4 regions of the Pseudescherichia sp. genome follow, and region 1 is predicted to be linked to each of the others. Evidence: predicted binding sites of a transcription regulator. Region 1 holds the regulator's gene; each other region holds the start of a gene.
What was found. Region 1 encodes Fur, which represses iron uptake genes when iron is present. Its sites were predicted from a motif close to ATAATAATGAGAACNACTATCAA; they were not measured.
Positions count from the first base shown of each region.

Region 1 (5,897 bases):
GCCTGGACAACCTCGGCGTGCTGGCGCGCGATCTGGTAAACGATCACGATATCATCCAGGTGGATATGCGCAACCACGGTCTCTCTCCCCGCTCGCCGGAGATGAACTACCCGGCGATGGCGCAGGATCTGCTGGATACCCTCGACGCGCAGGGCCTCGAAAAGGCCACCTTTATCGGCCACTCTATGGGCGGCAAGGCGGTAATGGCGCTTACCGCGCTTGCCCCAGAACGGATCGATCGGCTGGTTGCTATTGATATTGCCCCGGTTGACTATCAGGTACGTCGTCATGACGAGATTTTTGCCGCTATCAAGGCGGTGACGGCTGCAGGGGCCACCAGCCGCCAGCAGGCCGCTGCGCTGATGCGTCAGACCCTGCATGAAGAGGGCGTTATTCAGTTTCTTCTGAAATCGTTCATTGACGGTGAGTGGCGCTTCAACGTGCCGGTTCTGTGGGACCGCTATGAAGAGATTATTGGCTGGCAGACCGTACCGGCCTGGGATCGCCCGGCGCTGTTTGTCCGCGGTGGCCAGTCGCCCTACGTCACCGAGGCACATCGCGATGCGCTGCTGGCCCAGTTCCCGCAGGCACGGGCGCATGTGATTGCCGGAGCCGGTCACTGGGTGCATGCTGAAAAGCCCGAGGCGGTGCTGCGGGCGATCCGCCGCTATCTGGCAAACGATGCGGGCTGATTAAAAACCCGGCGACCGGACGCGGCAGGGCTTACGGTCGTTGGCGTCCCTGCTCTGCTGATGTATGATGGCGCGCTAATCGCACAGGGTTACCCTGGCAGCCTGTTTTCCCCGACGTCACCCTAAATCATGGCAAAAGAACAAACGGACCGTACGACACTAGATCTGTTCGCGAACGAGCGTCGCCCGGGACGACCGAAAACGAATCCGCTTTCGCGTGACGAACAGCTACGCATCAACAAGCGCAACCAGCTTAAACGCGATAAAGTTCGCGGACTTAAGCGCGTCGAGCTGAAGATGAACGCTGACGCCGTTGAGGCGCTCAATGCGCTGGCCGATGCCCGGCAGATGAGCCGCAGCGAGCTGATCGAAGAGCTGCTGCTCACCCAGCTCCAGGCCCTGCATCGCCAGGGCGACGTCTGAAAATCTCGTCAAATCACACTTTCATGTAGCACAGAGTGCAGTCCGAACGATTACGAATTTCGCGTATGGCTCTGTTCTGCTATTATTGCCCTTATCCGTGGGCTGTGCTCCACCACCATATTATTAAGTTTCAAGAGGTTATTTTACTCATGGCAATTACAGGCATTTTTTTCGGTAGCGACACCGGTAACACCGAAAATATCGCGAAGATGATCCAGAAGCAGCTTGGTAAAGAGATTGCCGACGTGCATGACATTGCCAAGAGCAGCAAAGAAGATCTGGAAGGCTATGATATCCTGCTGCTGGGCATCCCGACCTGGTACTATGGTGAAGCGCAGTGCGACTGGGACGACTTCTTCCCAACCCTGGAAGAGGTGGATTTCAACGGTAAGCTGGTGGCGCTGTTCGGCTGCGGCGATCAGGAGGACTATGCAGAGTACTTCTGTGATGCACTCGGCACCATTCGTGATATCATTGAACCCAACGGTGCAACTATCGTAGGTCACTGGCCAACCGCGGGTTATCATTTTGAAGCGTCTAAAGGCCTGGCCGATGACGACCACTTCGTCGGACTTGCTATTGACGAAGATCGTCAGCCGGAGCTGACCGCCGAGCGCGTTGAGAAGTGGGTCAAGCAGATCTCTGAAGAGCTACACCTGGACGAGATCGTTAACGCCTGATGTTAACGGCGTGGCCTTCGTGCTGCGCCGCTATTGATAGATAAAAGCAATAGAAATAATTGCTACAATTTTTTAACTTTCGCGTACATACCTGTACAATATCCCCTGGTCAAACGGGTCGCGCAACGATTGTTTGTTGGCGAGGCCACGTTTTATACGCATACTTTACTTGAGGACTTGTAGTTTTCATTTAGAAGTGGCAATTCTATAATGAGACGCATTTACTCAAGGTCATTCTCATTAACTTCCGCCTCGGAAGTGGATCGATTAGCAACAGGACAGACTCCGCATGACTGACAATAACACCGCATTAAAGAAGGCCGGCTTGAAAGTCACGCTTCCTCGTTTAAAAATTCTGGAAGTGCTTCAGGGACCGGATAACCATCATGTCAGTGCGGAAGACTTATACAAGCGACTGATCGATATGGGCGAGGAAATTGGTCTGGCTACCGTGTATCGCGTGCTCAACCAGTTTGATGATGCCGGGATCGTGACCCGTCATAACTTTGAAGGCGGCAAATCCGTTTTCGAACTGACTCAGCAGCATCACCACGATCATCTGATCTGCCTCGACTGTGGCAAAGTGATCGAATTTAGCGATGACTCTATCGAAGCTCGCCAGCGTGAAATCGCCACTAAGCATGGCATCCGCCTGACGAACCACAGCCTCTATCTCTATGGTCACTGTGCCGAAGGCGACTGCCGTGAAAATGAACACGCGCATGAAACGACGCCGCGTAAGCTGTGATTGAAACGGTAACAAAAAACGGGCCACCTTAGGGTGGCCCTTTTTTATGGGAAGAGCGAGACCGTAGGCCGGGCAAACGCAGTGCCGCCCGGCATTGCAGCGTCAACATAATAACGCCCGGTGGCGCTTCGCTTACGCGGGCCTACAAACCCACACTGTGCCCAACGGGCGAAAAAGCATCTCCCGTTACCAGCAAACAAACCCGCCATCGACCAGCAGATCTACACCGGTGCAGAACGATGAGGCATCCGCGGCAAGAAAAATCGCCGGGCCCGCCATCTCTTCAACCTTTGCCATACGCTGCATCGGCGTCTGGCTCTCAAACGATTTTGTCTGATGCACCATCTCTGGACGGGTGTTCATTGGCGTCGCCGTGTAGCCTGGGCTAATCGTGTTGACGCGGATATTTTTCTCCGCCCACTCCATCGCCAGGCTTTTGCTTAAGTGGATCACCCCCGCCTTAGAGCAGTTGTAGTGAGCCTGCTCCAGACCCCGGTTAACAATCACCCCTGACATAGAGGCGATATTAATGATCGAGCCACCGCCGCTCTCCAGCATCAGCTCCGCCTCGGCTTTGCAGCTGTTCCAGACGCCGGTGAGGTTGATATCGATCACCCGCTGCCACTGATCGGGCTCCATCTCCAGCGCCGGATTGGCGTTGGCAATCCCGGCGGCGTTGAGCGCCACATCAAGGCGGCCAAACTGCGTCTTCACTTCAGCGATGGCAGCGCGCAGATGGGCGATATCGCGTACGTCGCCGGTATAAGCAAAGGCGCTGCCGCCCATCTCCTGAATAGTGCTCACGGTGTCCGCCAGGCCACCGTCCTCACGCAGATCGAAGCAGGCCACCTTCGCCCCCGCGCTGGCAAAACCGTAAGCAATCATTTGACCAATACCGCTGCCTGCCCCGGTAACAAACGCGACGCGATCGCTTAAATCAAACAGTCTTTGGGAAAAATATTTATCCATGATTTCACTCCAAAATGTGTTACGACATGATCAAGCCGCCATCCACGTTGATGGTTTGTCCTGTAATGTAGGCCGCGTCCTCGGACGCCAGAAATGCCACCAGCCCGGCAACGTCGGCAGGTTTGCCCGCCCGCTTAAGGGGGATCCCCTGCACCCATTCATCCATGAGTTCGCCTTTTTTATACTGCTTCTCTGGCGTACTCAGGATCTCGCCCCAGACACGGTCGTTGTAGTCCCACATATTGGTCTCGATGATCCCTGGGCAGAACGCGTTAACCGTAATGTTGTGCTGGGCCAGCTCAAGGGCGAGGCTTTGGGTAATGCCAATCACACCCATTTTGCTGGCGGCGTAGTGCGGGGTGTAGATAAAGCCAACGCGCCCCTGCCCGGAGGAGGTGTTAATCAGACGTCCGCTCTGCTGTTTGACCATATACTTTGCGGCTTCGCGGCAGCATAGCCATACGCCGGTGGTATTCACGTTGAGGACGTTATCGAACTCCTGACGCGTCATTTTATCGAAGCGGTCGATAGTGATAATGCCGGCGTTTTGGATAGAGACATCAATAGTGCCAAAGGTATGATGCGCGAGCCTGTAAAGCTCGGTGACCTGCTCTTCATTGGTGACATCGGCAACGAAGGAGATGATATTTTCATGGTACTCCTCTCTCAGTCGCTCTGCGGTCTCTGTGACCTCTTCTGAGTGATCCGATAGCACCAAATTCGCCCCCGCATCAGCAAATTTTCTGGCGATACCCTCACCGATGCCTTTGGCGGCCCCGGTAATGACGACCGTTTTATTTTCGAATACATAGCCCATACTTCCCTCCTCGCCCGCTATTCAGAATTTGTGTAGGGTTCTTTCGACGGCTTGTTGCCACTCCCGCCAGCGTTTTTGTAAACGGCCATGACGCTCCATGTTGGGGCGAAATTCGCTATGCGGGTAAAGGTACGGTTTCAGCTCATCGAGTGAGAGTTGCCCCACGGCTTTGCGCGCTAAGAGTGCCGCCCCGATAGCTGACAGTTCAGGCACGTCGCTGCGCATAACCGGGCAACCCAGCAGGTCTGACTGATACTGCATCAGCCAGTCATTTTTAGTCGGACCGCCATCCACCATTAACGCGGTCAGCGTAAAATCGTTGTGCTGCCGCATGGCGGTAACCACATCGGCGATCTGGTAGGTGATGGCCTCCAACGCCGCCCGGATGAGGTGCGCGCGTTTTACGCCACGGCTCAGGCCGCAGATCACCCCACGGGCATTTTCATCCCACCAGGGCGCACCGAGTCCCGTCAGCGCCGGAACAAAATAGACGCCAAGCGTTGATTCAACCGAAGCCGGGAGTGAGTTCAGCTCAGCCGCCAGCTCGGCCTCGGGCAGTTCGCTCAGGCCCGTGCTGTCCGCCATCCACGCCACGCCGTCACCGGTATGGGGGATGTTCCCCTCCAGGCCGTAGATCAGCTGCTCGCCATCATGCCAGGCAAGGGTGGTTGCCAGAGCTTGGATGTTGCACTGGGCTGAGGTGACCGGGGCCATCACCGATGAGCCCGTGCCGTAGGTCGCCTTGACGCAGCCCGCCTCCCCTAGCGCGTGGCCGAACAAGGCGGCGTGCGAGTCGCCCACCATCGACATAATCGGGATGCCGTCAGGAATGCCCGCTACGTTTTTGGTGTAGCCGAAAAGGCCGCTGGAGGGTTTAATCTCCGGCAGCGCGGCCGCCGGGATCTGGAAGATATCCAGCATCTCCGGGCTCCAGCGTCCGCTTTGCAGATCGAGGAGCTGGGTACGGGCGGCGTTAGAGTAGTCGCAGTAGAAGCTTTCGCCAGCGGTCAGGTTCCAGAGCAGCCAGCTGTCGATGGTACCAAGGCAAATGTCACCGTTGGCCGCCAGCGCCTGGCCGTTTGGCGCCGACTCGATGAGCCAGCGCATCTTGGATCCGGAGAAGAGCGGCGCGACTGGCAGACCGGTGACGGCTTTAATCGTCTGCTCTTTATTATCGCGACGCAGCGCATCGCAAAAATCCGCCGTGCGCGAGCATTGCCAGCTGATAGCCGCGTGCAGCGGCGTGCCGTTGCTGCGGTACCAGCCTATCGCCGTCTCGCGCTGGTTGCTGATGGCCAGCGCCACTACGTTTTCAGCCCCTACCGCGGCAACTGCTTGCGCGATGACCTTCACGGAGGCCTCCACCAGCGCGGTGCCTGACTGTTCCACCCACCCCTCGCGAGGCGTCTGGATAGATAGCGGCTGGTTAAATTTAACGATTACCTTGCCCGCTGCGTCCAGGGCCACGGCCTTGGCGTTGGTCGTACCCTCGTCGAGGGCAATAATAATATTTTTGTGCGAAGACATAGGTTTCTCCGGAAAGGTGAACCTTCCATGAATATATATTC
Region 1 is NZ_DAMBWA010000007.1:51,794-57,690, forward strand. Features, by position in the region: gene ybfF (esterase) at 1-692, shown strand, start outside; gene ybfE (LexA regulated protein) at 822-1,115, shown strand; gene fldA (flavodoxin FldA) at 1,265-1,795, shown strand; gene fur (ferric iron uptake transcriptional regulator) at 2,085-2,543, shown strand; gene RTX96_RS11175 (SDR family oxidoreductase) at 2,730-3,512, opposite strand; gene RTX96_RS11180 (SDR family oxidoreductase) at 3,532-4,329, opposite strand; gene RTX96_RS11185 (FGGY-family carbohydrate kinase) at 4,351-5,856, opposite strand.

Region 2 (5,897 bases), on a different contig from region 1:
ACCGGGCCTACAACGTGCACCGCACCCACCGTAGGCCGGGCAAACGCATTGCCGCCCGGCGTTGCAGTATCAGCACAGTCATGCCCGGTGGCGCTACGCTTACCGGGCCTACAACGTGCACCGCACCCACCGTAGGCCGGGCAAACGCATTGCCGCCCGGCGTTGCAGTATCAGCACAGTCATGCCCGGTGGCGCTACGCTTACCAGGCCTACAACGTGCACCGCACTCACCGTAGGCCGGGCAAACGCAGTGCCACCCGACGTTATAGTATCAGCACAGTCATGCCCGGTGGCGCTACGCTTACCGGGCAATACGGACTACAGGATCAATCAATATTCTCCACCGGCGGAATAGCCGGTGCGGGCTTCACTTCGCTCGGCAGATCCTGCGCCTGAGCCGGTTCAGCCGACGTGGCCGCCGGGCGGTTCTCCAGATCGCTGATGCGCTGCTCCAGCGCGGTCAGTTTCTCACGGGTGCGCAGCAGTACCTGCGTCTGGACATCAAACTCTTCACGGCTCACCAGGTCGAGTCGCGCCAGCTGGGATTGCAGCGTCTGGCGGATCTTCTTCTCTACATCCTCACCGAATTCACGAATGCCTTTTGGCATGGACTCGTGAACCTGGCGGGCGATCTGTTCAATTTTTTTCGGGTCAATCATAGTCGTTTCCCTGAACTGGTAAGTATTAACATTAGTGTAGCGTGGATTAGTGTAACGTGGATTATGCTACGTGAAAGCAGAATTGTTACGGTGAATGGATTGCCGGAGATAATCAATAGCGTTATAGTTAATCCGCTTATTCTCAGGGCGGGGCGAAATTCCCCACCGGCGGTAAATCAGCTCAGGCTGAAAGCCCGCGAGCGCTCCACGCAGTGCATCATGTCATGCAGGGAGGTCAGCAGATCCGGTGTAATTCCGGGGCCGACGGTTAAAGTCCGGATGGGAGAGAGTAACGATCCAGCCGGGTTTGCGCCTGCTCACGTTATTTTTTTGCCGCTTGCGGTACTCCTAAGACTGCCCTGATTCTGGTAACCATAATTTTAATGAGGTTTTTATTACCATGAATCAGACGCTACTTTCCTCTTTTGGCACGCCATTCGAACGTGTGGAACACGCTTTAGACGCACTGCGCAACGGGCGCGGTGTTATGGTGCTTGACGATGAAGATCGTGAAAACGAAGGCGATATGATCTTCGCCGCAGAAACCATGACCGTTGAGCAGATGGCGCTGACTATTCGCCACGGCAGCGGTATTGTCTGCCTCTGCCTGACCGAAGAGCGCCGTAAACAGCTCGATCTGCCGATGATGGTAGAGAACAATACCAGCGCCTACGGTACCGGCTTTACCGTGACCATCGAAGCCGCTACCGGTGTGTCGACCGGCGTCTCTGCCGCTGACCGCGTGACCACTATACGCGCGGCGATTGCCGACGGTGCTAAGCCATCCGATCTCAACCGTCCCGGCCACGTCTTCCCGCTGCGCGCGCAGCCGGGTGGGGTGCTGACCCGCGGCGGCCACACCGAGGCGACCATTGATCTCGTGACGCTGGCGGGCTTCAAACCGGCCGGCGTACTCTGCGAGCTGACCAACGATGACGGCTCGATGGCGCGCGCGCCGGAGTGCATCGAATTTGCCAAAGCGCATGAGATGGCCGTTGTGACCATCGAAGATCTGGTGGCCTACCGCCGCGAGCAGGAACGTAAAGCCAGCTAAGCGCTGACGCGAGATAAAACAGAGCCGGGCATGCCCGGCTCTGTTGTTTCTGGTCTTTCGTCTGATTAGCCCGCAAAGCCGATGCTCTGCAGCAGCACCAGGCTTAGTCCCATCACCGACATGCCGCACAGCACGCCGTAGCTCGGGTTGTTGTGGGGATCGATCTCTTTTGCCAGCGGCATCAGCTCATCCACCGACAGCGCCACCATGATCCCGGCCACCGCCGCCATGATCGCCGCCATCACGACCGGCGAGACCAGGCTGCCAAGGATCAGCCACGCCAGCACGCCGCCTAAAATCTCCGCGAGTCCTGAGATCCCTGCCCACATCACCGCTTTACGCTTTGATCCCGTGGCGGCATAGACCGGCGCTGCCACCGCCAGCCCCTCGGGAATGTTGTGCAGGGCGACCGCCAGGGCGATGCCCAGCCCCAGCTCAAGGTTACTGCTGGCCGTCACGTAGGTGGCCACGCCTTCGGGGAAGTTGTGCAGGCTGATGCCGAGCGTCAGCAGGATCGCCGTGCGCTTGATATTGCTCGGCAGCGTTTTGCTGCTGGCGCGCATAAGATCCTGCGCATGGGCGTGGGGGAGCAGGCGATCGAGGCCATAGTAGCCCAGCAGGCCGACGATAAACATGCCGTAGCCAAGCACCGGCGACATCCCCTCGGTACCGAGCGCAGCGGGGAGCATCTCCATCAGCGAGATCAGCAGCATGATCCCGGCGGCAAATCCCAGCGAAAAGGCCAGCACGCGGTTGGAAGGCTTCTGGCCAAGCACGCCGAGGATCGCGCCAATAAAGGTGGCCGCACCGGCTAATAAGGTCAGAATCAACGGGACCGACATTCAGAACTCCTTGTGATAATGATTCTCATTAATATTATTGAACACTGCCCCGTAAGGCGAGAGGGTAAGTCACTCTTTACGCATTTCTTACATTCAAATTATCTGATGATCTTCATCATGCTTATCTGAGTTCATCCTCCACGGGAAAAGCGTACTCTGCTTCTATCAAAATGACACTTTTTCTGAGGATATCATCATGTCTGCGTCTCGTATGCCAGCGCTGTTTTTGGGCCACGGCAGCCCGATGAATGTGCTGGAAGATAACATCTATACCCGCGCCTGGGGCAAGCTTGGGCAGACGCTGCCGCGCCCGAAGGCCATCGTGGTGATCTCTGCCCACTGGTTTACCCGCGGCACCGGCGTGACGGCAATGGAAACGCCGAAGACGATTCATGACTTTGGCGGTTTCCCGCAGGCGCTCTTTGATACGCACTATCCCGCGCCAGGCTCCCCCGAACTGGCGCAGCGGCTGGTGGATCTGCTGGCACCGGTCCCCGTCGCGCTGGATAAAGAGGCGTGGGGATTTGACCACGGCTCGTGGGGCGTGCTGATCAAGATGTATCCGAATGCCGATATTCCAATGGTGCAGCTGAGCGTGGACAGCACTAAACCCGCCGCCTGGCACTATGAGATGGGCCGTAGGCTGGCTCAGCTGCGTGATGAGGGCATTATGCTGGTGGCTAGCGGCAACGTGGTGCATAACCTACGCACCGCACGCTGGCATGGGGAGAGCACGCCCTACGCATGGGCGGCATCGTTTAATGATTACGTGAAGGCTAATCTTACCTGGCAGGGGCCGGTTGAGCAGCATCCGCTGGTGAACTATCTGCAGCACGAGGGCGGCTCGCTGTCGAACCCGACGCCGGAGCACTTCCTGCCGCTGCTCTACGTGCTCGGCGCGTGGGATGGCGCAGAGCCGGTGACGATCCCGGTAGAGGGGATGGAGATGGGCAGCATCAGCATGCTGTCGGTGCAGGTGGGTTAATAACAAAACGCCCGGTGGCGCTACGCTTACCGGGCCTACGTGTTATAGCTATTCGACAAAAATATGCGGATAGAAGCGGGAGAGATCCTGAGTGATCAACGCCCGATCCTCGCGGATGCCAATCCCGGCGGGTTGATCGTTGATCAGCCAGCTGCCGATCAGCACATAGCTATCGCCAAATTTTGGTAACGGGTAGAACTGCTGGACGATCATGCCCTCTTCACCGTAGGGGCCCTCTACCTGCTCGATAGTCTGGCCGTTTTCCACGATAGAGACGTTGGCCCCTTCGCGAGAGAAGATCGGCTTCACGACGTATTTCTCTAACGGTGGATGGTCATCTTCGGCAAAGTAAGCGGGCAGCAGGTTCGGATGATCCGGGAACATCTCCCACAGCATCGGCAGCAGCGCTTTGTTAGAGATAATGCTCTTCCAGGCTGGCTCCAGCCAGCGCACGCCAGCATCCTCTAGCTTGGTAGAGAAGACTTCGCGCAGCATATACTCCCACGGGTAGAGCTTGAACAGGTTGCTGATCACCTGATCCTGCAGATCGGTGAACTGACCTTTTTCGCCCAGCCCAATATCTTCGATATAGAGAAACTCAGTGGCGACGCCCGCTTCGGCGGCGCAGTCCTGCAGATACTGCACCGTGCCGCGATCCTCAACGGTATCGCGGCAGCAGGCCAGATGGAGCAGGCTAAAGCCGTACTGCTCGCGCAGTTCGTCGAAGCGCTCGATCAGCTTCTCCTGCAGGCTGTTGAACTGATCGCTCTCCGGCGGCAGCTTGCCCGCGTTCTGCTGGTCTTCCAGCCAGATCCACTGGAAAAAGGCGGCTTCGTACAGCGAAGTAGGGGTGTCGGCGTTGTTCTCCAGCAGCTTGGGTTCACCCACACCGTCCCACGCCAGATCGAGGCGCGAGTAGAGCGATGGCTGCTGCGTCTGCCATGCCTGGCGCACAAAGCTCCAGGTGTGTTTCGGAATGCGGAATTTGGTCATTAGCTCATCGCTGGCGACGACCTTCTCCACTACCTTCAGGCACATCTGATGCAGCTCGGCGGTAACCTCTTCGAGCTTCTCAACCTGCGCAAGGCTGAATTTGTAGTAGGCCTCTTCACACCAGTACGGCTCACCGTACATGGTGTGAAAATTAAAGCCGTACTCGGTCGCTTTTTCGCGCCAGTCCGGGCGCTCGGCAATCGTGACTCGTTCCATGAGGCTTAACCCCCCATTGAGCGTGAAGAGGAGGTGCCGACGGCGCTACGCTGCATAGTGGACTGTTTGGCAACCGACTCACCGAAGCCGCCACGCGTTACCGTAGAGGTGGTCGCGGGTTTCGGGGCCAGCGCGGTTTTGGGTACGGTCGCGGTGCGGCCTGGCTGGGCTGCGCCGTAGCTTTTACCCGAGGCGTCGGTGTACTGGCCGTAGGCCGGGCTGGCTGGGTTACGCGAGCTAAACAGCGGCTGCTGGGCGAAGCCCGCACCGCCGCCCATCAGGCGTCCCATCATGTAGCCCGCCATCAGCGGCATCCAGAAGCTGCCGCTGCTCTGCTGGGCCTGAGCCTGGTTCTCCGGCGCGACGCCCGCCTGGGCAGGCGCCTGCTGGCACTGACCTTCACCAAACTCGGCGACGCACTCTTCACGCGTCTTATATTTCGGCGCGGTGCGCTCGGCCTCTTTCAGGGCATTGTTGTACGCGGTAGTACATTCGGCGCTTTTACCCGGATTTGCGGTCGAGCAGTCATCAGCGTTTTGATACATCGATACCGTCTCATCGCTCTGTTCGCAGCCCGCCAGCATAAATGCGGCGGTAAGGGCGAAAGCGACAGGGGTAAGGTGACGAGCGCCCCAGCTTTTGCGGAACGTCGCATGATTAATCGTTTTTGTCCGTTTCATATGTCTCTTTTAAAACCCAGAGTTAAAGCGAGGTAGCTACTGTTCAGGATAGAGGATGAGTGGTCGAAATTGAAGCGGAATGAGGCGGAATGCGGGTATGGAGCAGGGATCTTTACGTTGTCTTACGTTGAAACGGGGGCAAGCGCCCCCATCTCGTTTTCATAGCAATTTCAAACGCGCGCTTAGCGTGGCAGCGCGGCGTTGAGCAGGCCGTTACCGTTAGCATCACCGTTGCTATCCGGGGCGCTGTTCTGCACGCGCGCGTCCTGTTCAGGCGTGGACGGGGCGACGGCTTCCGGCGTGGTGGCGACCGGTTTACCCAAGGCGCCGTTCAGGGCCAGCAGGTCCTGCTCGTTCAGCGTACCGAGAGCAGATTTAATTCTCAGCTGGTTAATCAGGTAGTTGTAACGCGCGCTGGAGAGCTGCTGCTTGGCGTTATAGAGCGTAGTGGTCGCATCCAGTACGTCA
Region 2 is NZ_DAMBWA010000004.1:98,645-104,541, reverse strand. Features, by position in the region: gene ubiK (ubiquinone biosynthesis accessory factor UbiK) at 327-659, opposite strand; FMN riboswitch at 794-954, shown strand; gene ribB (3,4-dihydroxy-2-butanone-4-phosphate synthase) at 1,060-1,713, shown strand; gene zupT (zinc transporter ZupT) at 1,779-2,555, opposite strand; gene ygiD (4,5-DOPA dioxygenase extradiol) at 2,752-3,540, shown strand; gene RTX96_RS07310 (glutathionylspermidine synthase family protein) at 3,589-4,749, opposite strand; gene RTX96_RS07305 (DUF1190 family protein) at 4,755-5,429, opposite strand; gene tolC (outer membrane channel protein TolC) at 5,612-5,897, opposite strand, start outside.
Region 2: a site for Fur is predicted at 2,568-2,590, ahead of zupT (zinc transporter ZupT). Genes of this name have one in related genera too.

Region 3 (5,897 bases), on a different contig from region 1:
CGCCATCGCTTACGCGCGTGAAGGCGCTGATGTCGTGATTAACTACCTGCCAGCTGAAGAAGAGGATGCGCAGGAAGTCAAAGCGCTGATTGAAGCTGAAGGGCGCAAAGCGGTGCTGATCCCAGGCGATCTGACCGATGAAGCCTTTACCCGCTCGCTGGTTAACCAGGCGCGCGATGCCCTGGGCGGATTGGATATTCTGGCGCTGGTCGCCGGGAAACAGACCGCCGTAGAAGATATTGCCGATCTCACCTCAGAGCAGTTTGAGCAGACCTATAAGACTAACGTCTTCTCGCTGTTCTGGATCACCCAGGAGGCGCTGAAGTTCCTGCAGCCGGGTGCCAGCATTATCACCACCTCGTCGGTGGAGGCCTATCAGCCAAATGCGACCCTGCTGGACTACGCCTCCACCAAGGCGGCCATCCTCAACTTTACCCGCGGGCTGGCAAAACAGGTGGCAGAGAAAGGCATTCGTGTGAACAGCGTTGCACCGGGCCCTGTCTGGACGGCGCTGCAAATCTCTGGCGGTCAGCCGCAGGAGAAACTACCGAAGTTTGGTCAGTCCACGCCGCTGAAACGCGCCGGGCAACCTGCTGAGGTCGCCGCTATTTACGTCTATCTGGCGAGCCAGGAGTCAAGCTACGTGACTGCCGAAGTACACGGTGTCACCGGCGGGATGCACTTAAGCTAGTTTTGCATGCAACAAAAAGGGGCCGCGATGGCCCCTTTTTTTATCTCAATGCTGCGCTTATTTCGGGCGCGTCACCTCTTCACCCACCAGACCAATCTTCAGATAACCCGCCTGATGCAGGGTATCCATGACCTTCATCATCGTCTCATAATCTACGGTTTTATCCGCACGGAAGAAGATGGTGGTATCTTTCTTACCCGCGGTCTGGGCGTTCAGCGCATTGACCATCGTCTCTTCGGTCACCGGATCGTTACCGATAAACATGCTGTTATCCGCTTTCACCGACAGGTAAACCGGCTTTTCCGGACGCGGTTGCGGCTGGCTGGAGGAGGCCGGTAAGTTTACCTTCACGTCAACGGTGGCCAGCGGGGCCGCCACCATGAAGATAATCAGCAGCACCAGCATAACGTCGATAAACGGCGTCACGTTGATCTCATGCATTTCGCCGTTATCGTCCAGATTTTCATTAAGACGCATTGCCATACGGAATTAACCTAAACGTAGTTTCTGTGCGGAGTGAACCGGTGCAGCCGACGGGCTGGCAGCCAGGTCGAGATCGCGGCTCTGCAGCAGCAGCACCTGCGCGGCAACATCGCCCAACATGGCTTTATAGCCGCCGATAGAGCGGGCAAAGATGTTATAAATGACCACCGCGGGGATAGCGGCGACCAGGCCGATTGCCGTGGCCAGCAGCGCTTCAGCAATGCCTGGCGCAACGACGGCGAGGTTAGTGGTCTGGGTCTGGGCAATACCGATAAAGCTATTCATAATGCCCCATACGGTACCAAACAGGCCGATAAACGGTGAGATAGCGCCAATGGTCGCGAGGAAACCATTACCGCGGCCCAGGTGACGGCCAACGGCAGCGACGCGCCGCTCAAGACGGAACCCGGTACGCTCTTTGATGCCTTCGTTATCTTCAGAGCCAGCGGAGAGCTCAAGCTCGTTCTGCGCTTCGTTCAGCAGCTGCGTGCTCAGGCTACTGGCGTGGAAACTGGCTGCGATTTCGCTCGCCTGATCCAGCGTGCGCGCTTCGCTTAACAGCTTCTGCTCGCGCTTAAGACGGCGCTTATGCGAGAACATCTCCACGCTTTTGCTGAAGAAAATCGCCCAGGTGACAATGGACGCCAGAATCAAGCCAATCATCACCAGCTTTACGACGATATCGGCATGGTGATACATACCCCAAACGGAGAGATCCGTCTGCATCAAATTATTACCCACTCTGTATCTCCGGACGCAAATCACAAAATCTGAGCATAATAATATCAAAACAGCATCGAATTGATAGTAGTTCTCATTAGTATTTACATAGTGGCGTAATTTTGACAAACTTTCCTTGCGCTTACGCAGTAAAAAATGCCGTAAGCGCAATTTTCAGAAAATTATCGAACTTCCAGCACAAAATCTTCAAAGCGACATTCGCCGGGATCCTGCGCGTCTGCCGTGGCAGCGGCAAAGATGCCTACTTTAGCCCCAACCCATTTTCCTTTACCGGCAGCAAAGGTGCGCGGTACCTGCTGCCACGCCCCGCCATCTTCACGCCAGGCAAACTGGCTGACACCGCCCTCCCCTACGCTAACCTGAAGCTCACAGGTTGCGGACGAGAGCATATGCAGGGCCTGGCATTGCTCTCTGATTACGCCCGCATCACTCATCCAGCCGTGAACATAACAGAGCTGATGGCACTGCTGACGACGGACAATAACCAGCGCGGCATAACGTTCGCCATAGATAATCAGCCCGCCGCAGCTTTCAGGCTCTGCGGCGGCGAGCGTAGCGCGCGTGCGGGCAGTAAAGGTAAATGCCGGAAACTTTTGCAGCAGCAGCTGCGGTGCGGCGTAAAGCGTCTGCTGACCCGCAAACTCGGGCAGCAGGATACAGCGTAGATGAAGACCCTGCGTAGCCGGGATCAGCCAGTTCGGCTGAGGATTGGCCTGCCACTGCCACTGTAGCCCAGGCCTGCCGGTAGCAAAATCATCGCTGGTCTGAGGCGCATAGGGCGTCACCGCAGGCAGGCCGCCTGGCTTTTGCCAGCGCAGAACCGGCTGCCCGGCGCCTGCCCCACCAAAAGGCTCGCCTATGTGCGGCCAGCCATCCTCGTCCCATGACATCGGCTGGAGATGAACGATACGGCCATAGAGGTGCGCATCCTGAAAATGGACAAACCAGCACTCGCCGTTTTTCAGCTCTACCCATCCCCCCTGATGGGGGCCGTTCACGGCGGTCTCTCCTTGAAAGAGCACGTTTCGTGCCTCCCACGGCCCGGTCATCTCTGGCGCGCGCAGTACCGTCTGCCAACCGGTCTCCACCCCACCCGCTGGCGCGAAGATGTAATAGAGGCCGTTGCGTTTATAGACCTTCGGCCCCTCCAGCGTCGGGAGATCGCAGCTGCCATCATAGATAATCTGCCCCTCCCCCTGTAGCGCCGTACCGTCTGGCTTCATCGAGAAAAGCTGTAGCTTATGCTTAATGCCGCTGCGGCTATGGGCGAAGGCGTGAACCAGCCAGGCGCTGCCATCCTCATCCCAGAAAGGACAGGGATCGATCCAGCCTTTGGCGGGCTGGACGCAGTGCGGCTTGCTCCACGCTCCCCACGGATCCTGGGTATGACACATAAAAATCCCCTCGTCGGGGGTGCTGAAAAAGACCCACAGGCGATCGTTATGCCAGCGCAGGGAGGGTGCCCAGACCCCTTTTCCGGGCTGCACGGTGTCGTAGCCAGCAAGATCGAGGGAAGCAAACACATGGTTGATAATCCGCCAGCTGACCAGATCCGTTGAGTGCAGTACGGGCAACGCCGGCATATGGTTGAAGCTCGACGAGACCATAAAAAAGTCATCCCCAACGCGGACGATATCCGGATCCGAATAGTCGGCGCAAAGAATCGGATTTTGATAGGTATTCTGCGACATGATGCGGTTCCCTTATGCGTTTTTCAGTTCGTCACCCACCAGCACCGGACGATCGCTGGCTGCAGGGCGGGCAGCCTGTTCCCGGGCGGCCAGATCGCGCTGTATCGTTGCCATCATGGTGTCATCGAGCTTATAGAAGCGCGCCAGCCACCAGAGGATCAGATAGGAGAGCGAGGGCCCCAGGGTCAGCAGCCCGACAATACCGGCGGTGGCTAACGGCGTCTGTTCAGCGACGCCTGCCTGGTAGCCAAACAGGCCCAGAGCAAACCCGACGGCAGCGCCCGCCACGGCCATCCCCATTTTTAAGGCAAAGAGATTTCCCGAATAGGATAAGCCGGTAATACGGTGGCCGAACTTCCACTCGCCATAGTCCGCCGCGTTGGCCATCATATTCCATTTAAAAGGCTGGTACATTTGATGGAAAAAGCCGACCAGGAAATAGAGCGGGAACACCACTGCCAACCAGGTAGGCGGAATAAAGAACATCACCACGCCGGTAAATACCAGCAGCAGGTTAATATTTTTAAATAGTGAAACGGCTCGGTAGCGCTTAGCTAAATAACCTGCGGCCAGGCTACCGATAATAGTGCCCACCACGCTGGTAGAGACAAAGGCAGACTTCATTACCGTACCCGCCGCCGTCTGTACGCCGCCCATCATTAAATAGGTCGCATAATAGAGCGTCGCCGCGCTACGCATCACTCCGGCCATACTGGAAAAGAAAGTGATAATTGCCACAATACGCCACTGATCGTTCGCCAGCAGACAGCGAATATCCTCTCGTACGCTACTTTGCGTTTCCACCGCCGGGGCGACGCGCTCTTTGGTAGAGAAAAAGCAGAACAGCAGCATCACAATAGCAATCGCGCCCATGATGCCCATCGTGGCCTGAAAACCAAACTGTTTATCCTCTTTACCCAGCCAGTCCACCAGAAACAGGGTGGCGACCGACACCATCAGTCCGGCAGCGGACGAGATGGTAAAGCGATAAGACTGCGCCGACAGGCGATCCTTCTCATCGCGGGTAATTACTCCCCCCAACGCGCAGTAGGGAATATTAATAAAGGTGTAGCAGAGCATGAGGAGGGTATAGGTAATATAGGCGTAGATCAGTTTTCCGGATGCGCCAAATGCGGGAGTCGTAAACGTCATAACGGCCAGCACTGCATAAGGGACGGCAAACCAAATAAGCCAGGGGCGGAAATGTCCCCAGCGGGTTTTAACCCGATCGGCAACGATACCGGTTAGCGGATCGGTAATAGCGTCAAGGATGCGGGTGACTAAAAACATGACTCCCACCGCCGCCGCTGACAGTCCATAAATATCGGTATAGAACCAGGTTAAAAACATGGTTACAGAGGAGTAGACAATGCCGCAGGCCGCGTCCCCCATGCCAAACCCTAATTTTTCTGCAATCGACAACCTTGTATTATTTGCCACAATCAATCTCCCACAGAATGCGTTTGTGCCAATCTACGGCTATTTTTCTGCTGCGGCCTATTGCTAAATTTCACTCCCCTTTTATGTTTTTTAATAACTGGTACAGATGTCACACATCTTTATTTTTGGTATTACACGTCGCGGGAAAGCTGTCTACCATCGCCATAGCGCTGGGCAGGAGGAAGAAAAAAATTTCCCTGTTTTTGGCATTTGCCAGGGTCAACTTCTGCCCGATCGTGGTAGTCTAGACATCCAGACGTATAAAAATCAGGGTAGCGTGAAGATGACAGCGAAGCACATTGATACCGCGCTGGTGAATGCCGGACGCAGCAAAAAATACACCCAGGGTTCGGTGAACAGCGTGATCCAGCGCGCTTCGTCGCTGGTTTTTGACACGGTGGAAGCCAAGAAGCAGGCAACGCGCGGCCGTGCTAAAGGTGAACTGTTCTACGGCCGCCGGGGGACGCTGACCCACTTCTCCCTGCAGGAGGCGATGTGTGAGCTAGAGGGCGGCGCAGGCTGCGCGCTCTTCCCCTGCGGCGCCGCTGCCGTAGCGAATACCCTCCTCGCCTTTGTTGAGCAGGGCGACCATGTCCTGGTGACCAACACCGCCTATGAACCAACCCAGGATTTCTGCAGCAAAATTCTGGCCAAGCTCGGCGTCACTACCGGCTGGTTTGATCCGCTGATCGGCGCGGATATCGCAAATCTCATTCAGCCCAATACGAAGGTGGTGTTCCTCGAAGCGCCCGGCTCTATCACTATGGAAGTCCACGACGTTCCGGCGATTGTCGAGGCGGTCAGACGCGTTGCGCCAGAGGCGATTATCATGATCGATAATACCTGGGCGG
Region 3 is NZ_DAMBWA010000004.1:66,127-72,023, forward strand. Features, by position in the region: gene RTX96_RS07155 (SDR family oxidoreductase) at 1-691, shown strand, start outside; gene exbD (TonB system transport protein ExbD) at 749-1,174, opposite strand; gene exbB (tol-pal system-associated acyl-CoA thioesterase) at 1,181-1,915, opposite strand; gene RTX96_RS07170 (family 43 glycosylhydrolase) at 2,077-3,606, opposite strand; gene RTX96_RS07175 (glycoside-pentoside-hexuronide (GPH):cation symporter) at 3,619-4,998, opposite strand; gene metC (cystathionine beta-lyase) at 5,330-5,897, shown strand, end outside.
Region 3: a site for Fur is predicted at 1,976-1,998, ahead of exbB (tol-pal system-associated acyl-CoA thioesterase). Genes of this name have one in related genera too.

Region 4 (5,897 bases), on a different contig from region 1:
CGAGGCGTGTTAAAAACATCTTCATTTGCGCGGCGGTCACATTCTGAGCCTCGTCAAGAATCACGACCGCGTTTTCAAATGTACGTCCGCGCATATAGGCGAACGGCGCGATTTCCACCTTACCAATCTCTGGCCGCAGGCAGTATTGCATAAAGGACGCTCCAAGGCGCTTGACCAGCACGTCATAGACGGGCCGGAAGTAGGGAGCGAACTTCTCCGAGATATCTCCGGGTAAGAAGCCAAGATCTTCATCGGCTTGCAGGACCGGACGGGTGACGATAATTCTGTCCACATCCTTGTGGATCAGGGCTTCCGCCGCTTTCGCTGCGCTGATCCAAGTTTTACCGCATCCTGCTTCACCTGTTGCAAAGATGAGCTGCTTAGTCTCAATTGCATTCAGGTAGTGCGCCTGAGCTTCATTACGCGCGACAATTGGCGAGTTATCACGGCTGTCCCGCGCCATGCCAATTGATTCAACGCCACTCATCTGCACAAGCGAGGTGACCGACTCTTCTTCACGCTGTTTGTGGCTGCGCGAATCTCGTCTCAGCACACGTTTTGCTTCACGACGAGCTTTGATCACTGCTTTCTGTCTTCCCATGGATAGCACCTTGAGTTGTAGGTTTACATCACACGTGCCGCTGCCGGCACGATTATGCGCACGAACGTCTGAGGTTTGGCTTCCTTGTAAGCCATGACTTGCTGATGAAAAGACGCGGCAAACCCACCCACTGTGTCGTTGGCCACGTCGGTAAATTCAGTTTTTTTGATGAGGGAAGAGGAGATTCTGGCGGTGAGACGATCGCTATCGGTGGCGTGCTGCCCGCACCGAACATGGCGGATTGAGTGTTCTGATTGTCCTGAGCCGGACCTTACCATTCGCGATCTCCATAGTGAATCGTTCACTGCCGGGAACTACCGCTGTTGATATAAGTAAAACAAAAATTTTCATAAAAGCAACATTATATTTACCAAAATATAACGAGCCTGCCCTCTTACCTGGAGCCAGTTTCTGACATTAATATTACAAAAATATAACAGGACTGCGCTCATAGAAAAAAATGATAGTTCTCCCCTGCCCCGCAGGACAGAGGAGCGCAGGCTACGCCTCCAGCAGCGGCTGAGCCAGGTAGTGCTGCGGATCTTTCACGCCGGGTAGAGCAAAGAAGTAGCCCCCGCCGATCGGCTTGATGTACTCCTCCAGCGCTTCGCCGTTGAGCCGCTTCTGCACGGTCAGGAAGCCCTTCTCCAGATCGTGCTGGAAGCAAACAAACAGCAGGCCCATATCTAACTGGCCAGAGTTGGTTACCCCCAGCGAGTAGCTGTAGCCCCGACGCATCATCAGATTAACCTCGGTCTCCGGCGTACGCGGGTTGGCAAGACGAATATGGCTGTCGAGGGCGATGACCTCCCCGTCGGGATCGCGAGCATAGTCCGGCACGTCATGCTCATGCTGCATGCCCAGCGGGGCGCCGCTATGCTTGTCACGCCCGAAGATGGTCTGCTGCTCCTTGAGCGGCGTGCGATCCCAGAACTCGACGCGAAACTGAATAATGCGCACCGCCTGATAGCTGCCGCCCACCGTCCAGGCTGGCTCCTGCTGGTCAGGCGTAACCCACACCACGCGCTTCATCAGGGCGCCGTTCTGACCGTCCGGGTTACCGGTGCCGTCTTTGAAGCCCAGCAGGTTGATGGGTGTCTCTTTCCCTTTGCTGCGTGCCGCGTGGTCAGAGATAAACCCCTCCCGCTTCCAGCGGATGCTGAGCAGATCCGGCGTGTATTTAATGAGATCGCGCAGGGCGTGGATCACCGTATCCCCGGTGTTAGCGCAGATCTGCAGGAGCAGATCGCCATGGCACAGGGCTGCATCCAGCGAATCGTTGGGAAAGCGTGTCATCTTCTCCAGCTTCGCCGGGCGCTGCGGGCCTAAGCCAAAGCGGTCGTCAAACAGCGATGCCCCCAGCGAGACGGTGATGGTCAGGTTATCCGGGGCAATAAAGCCGCCGAGGATACCGGAGTCCATCGGCGGCATACGCGGGTTAGGCGTATCTGGCGCAGGCCCGCCGGTGGTTAAAAAGACAATCCGCTGGGTCAGCAGGCGAAACAGCCGCTCCAGCTCCGATCTGTCGCTGGCCAGCACGTCAAACGCGACCAGCATCATCGAAGCCTGCTGCGGCGTCAGAATACCTGCCTGATGCTCGCCATAGAACGGCTGGGTCTCCATCCGCGCATCCGGCGACAGGGTGCCGGGAGCGCTTTTAGGCTTTGCCGCATGGGCTACCGGACAGCCGCCCGCCAGCGCCAGGGCGCCACCCAGCGCGCCCATGCCCTTCAGTAAACGGCGGCGTGAAGGCTCGCTCACGCCGTGCTCATCATGCTCTGTCATGCTTAATCCAGTCCGAGTACACCGCGAAGCTGGGCCAGATCTTCCGCCAGGGTGGTGATCGGTCCTTTCAGCGCCGTGCGATCGGCGTCGGTCAGTTTGTCATAGGTTTCAAAGCCATCTTTGGTGCGGTATTTCGCGAGGATGGTATCAACTTTCTTGAAGTTAGCATCCACCTTCGCCAGCAGCTCGGCGTTGCCTTTCTGCAGCTGCGGACGCAGCAGATCAACAATCTTCTGCGCACCGTCAACGTTAGCCTGGAAGTCCCACAGGTCGGTATGGCTGTAGCGATCCTCTTCGCCGCTAATCTTGCTGGCCGCGACCTCTTCAATCAGCCCAGCCGCACCGCCGACCACTTTTGACGGCGGGAAGGCCAGCTCGCTGATGCGTTTTTGTAGCTCCAGCACGTCGCTATTCAGCTGGTCAGCATACTGCTCCATGCCCTTCGTGGAGCTATCGCCAAACAGCGCTTTTTCGAGGCGGTGGAAGCCGGTGAATTTCGGATCGGCAGCCTTCTGCTCGTAGTCATCCTCGCGGGCATCGATGCTGCCGTCGAGGTCAGAGAAGAGTTCGGCGATCGGCTCAATGCGCTCGTAGTGCTGACGCGTTGGAGCATACAGCGATTTCGCTTTCTCAACATCACCCGCCTTCACCGCGTCGGTAAAGTCTTTGGTCTTCGCTACCAGACCCTTCATCTCCTGAGTCACGTAAGCTTTATACTCGGTAATCGCAGCGCCCAGGCTCAGCAGCGCGTCACCTTTAGCCGCATCCGCCGTCGCTGCGCCTTTAACAATCAGCTTGCCCTTCGGGTTGGTCAGCAGGCCGCAGGTCATCTCATATTCGCCCGGCTGCAGGTTAGCGGTCAGCTTCTGGCTAAAGCCAGGAGCAATATTCTCCCGCTCCTCAACCACCATGACGCCCTTGAGGATCTCCCACTCCAGCGCTTTCTGGCTGTGGTTGAGGATAATAAACTGTGTTTTCCCGGCGTTGACCGTGAGGTTCATCGGTTCACACTGCTTATCCGTTACCGTGACCTTCACCTGTGGAACATCGGCCGCCTGGGCGCTGAATGCGCAGGCGAGCAGCGCGGCAATACCAACCTGTAAAGCACTACGACGAAAATGCGTTGCCATGACCTTTCCCTTAAAAGTATGTTGTAACTACTATTGTCGCTATCAATTAATATCAGGAGGCACCGGGAGACATCTGTGCCCCCGGGCGCGGCGGCAGCATAAACATCACCAGCGCCGGAATAAGGTAGGCAAACCAGACCACCACTTCACTAACGCTGGGCGCTTCCTGGTAGCCAAAGATGCCCTCCAGCAGAGTGCCAAACAGCGTGTGGGTGCTCAGGGTATTGCTGAGATCGAAGGCCACCTGCTGGAAATGGTTCCAGAGGCCCGCCTCATGGAAGGCGCGGATCGCTCCGGCGGCCAACCCAGCGGCTACCAGCAGAATAAACAGGCTGGTCCATTTGAAAAACGCCGCCATATTGAGGCGAATACCGCCCCAGTAGATCAGAAAGCCAATCACGACGGCTGTCGCCAGCCCGGTGAGTGCCCCCACCGGCGGCCAGATACCCACGTCCTGCTGAAACGCCGCCAGCAGGAAGAAGACTGACTCCAGCCCTTCCCGTGCGACGGCAAAGAAAACCATCATTATCAGTGCCCAGCCGTGATGATTGCCCTGCCTCAGGGCGTTATCTACCGCCTGCTCAAGCTGGACCTTAACGTTGCGCGACACTTTGCGCATCCAGAAGACCATCCACGTCAGGATCACCACGGCAATCACCGCCACGATGCCTTCAAACAGCTCCTGCTCTTTTTGCGGAAACTCCCCGGTGGTTTCGTTGATGATGATCCCGAGAGCAAGGCAGAGTGCGGCGGCGAGAAAGACGCCGATCCACATCACGCCTATCCAGCGGCCGCGTTGGGTACGCTTCAGGTAACTGGCGATGAGGCTAACGATCAGCGCCGCTTCGAGTCCTTCGCGCAGCATAATGAGAAATGGTACAAACATGCGATAAGCCTTTGAATGTTAAGCAGCGTCAAAAGATGCAAAGAAAAGTAAATTTCAATGATAGTGATTATCATTACGGCAGCAATAAACACAAGTAATTTCTGCGCGGAAGTTTCTCAGAATGTTACGCAGGCCAAGGCGCGGGCTGGAAGGTGAATCGAGGGTTGATAAATTGTGAAGAAGAAGTGAGAAAACGCACCGGAGAGCGGCTCCGGTGCGTGAACAACAGTTAGTTTGCTACGCGTGGTTCCGGCTTAGAGTGGTAATGCGCATCCGCCTCGGCAAAGCGCGCCTGCATGCTTGCCGACGGTGCTTTATCCAGCAGGCTGAAGAGCACAATACCGATGCTGCCAAAGATAAAGCCTGGAATGATCTCGTACAGGCCCAGCAGTTCGAAATGCTTCCAGACGATAACGGTCACCGCACCGATAATCATCCCCGCCAGCGCGCCGTTCCGGGTCATGCGTGACCACATGACCGAGAAGAGCACTACTGGACCAAAGGCGGCACCAAAACCGGCCCAGGCATAGCTCACCAGACCCAGCACCCGGTTTTCCGGGTTGGCGGCCAGAGCGATGGCTACCAGCGCGACGACCAGTACCATTACGCGTCCGACCCATACCAGCTCGGTCTGGCTTGCGCCTTTACGCAGGAATGCTTTGTAGAGATCTTCCGTGATGGCGCTGGAGCAGACCAGCAGCTGACAGCTCAGGGTGGACATTACCGCCGCCAGGATAGCGGAGAGCAACACGCCTGCAACCCATGGATTAAACAGCACCTGCGCCAGCTCGATAAACACGCGCTCGGCGTTCTGGTTTACCGCCCCGGCGAGCGCCGGGTTGTTGCTGTAGTAAGCAATACCGAAGAAGCCTACGGCTACCGCACCGGCCAGGCAGAGGATCATCCAGGTCATGCTGATGCGGCGGGCATGAACGATGGTGTGGTGAGAATCCGCTGCCATAAAGCGTGCCAGGATGTGCGGCTGGCCAAAGTAGCCCAGACCCCAGCCCAGCAGTGAAACGATGGCCACGAAGTTCAGCCCTTTGAGCATATCTACGTTTTCAATGCTCTTCTGCTTGATCACCACCAGCGAGTCGTCAAAGCCACCTACGGAGACCATCACCATCACCGGGGTGAGGATCAGGGCGAAAATCATCAGGCTGGCCTGCACGGTGTCGGTCCAGCTTACTGCCAGGAAGCCGCCTACGAAGGTGTAGATAATGGTTGCTGCCGCACCAGCCCACAGCGCCGTTTCGTAGCTCATGCCGAAGGTGCTCTCAAACAGACGCGCCCCCGCAACGATGCCGGACGCACAGTAGATGGTGAAGAAGAGCAGAATAACCAGCGCCGAGATGATGCGCAGCACGCGGCTACGATCTTCAAAACGGCCAGTGAAGTAGTCTGGCAGCGTCAGGGCGTTGTTGTTTACTTCGGTGTGCACGCGCAGACGGCCCGCCACCAGCTTCCAGTTAATCCATGCCCCCAGCGTCAGGCC
Region 4 is NZ_DAMBWA010000006.1:228,534-234,430, reverse strand. Features, by position in the region: gene phoH (phosphate starvation-inducible protein PhoH) at 1-601, opposite strand, end outside; gene RTX96_RS10915 (hypothetical protein) at 706-846, shown strand; gene efeB (iron uptake transporter deferrochelatase/peroxidase subunit) at 1,103-2,386, opposite strand; gene efeO (iron uptake system protein EfeO) at 2,389-3,516, opposite strand; gene efeU (iron uptake transporter permease EfeU) at 3,569-4,402, opposite strand; gene putP (sodium/proline symporter PutP) at 4,632-5,897, opposite strand, start outside.
Region 4: a site for Fur is predicted at 4,460-4,482, ahead of efeU (iron uptake transporter permease EfeU). Genes of this name have one in related genera too.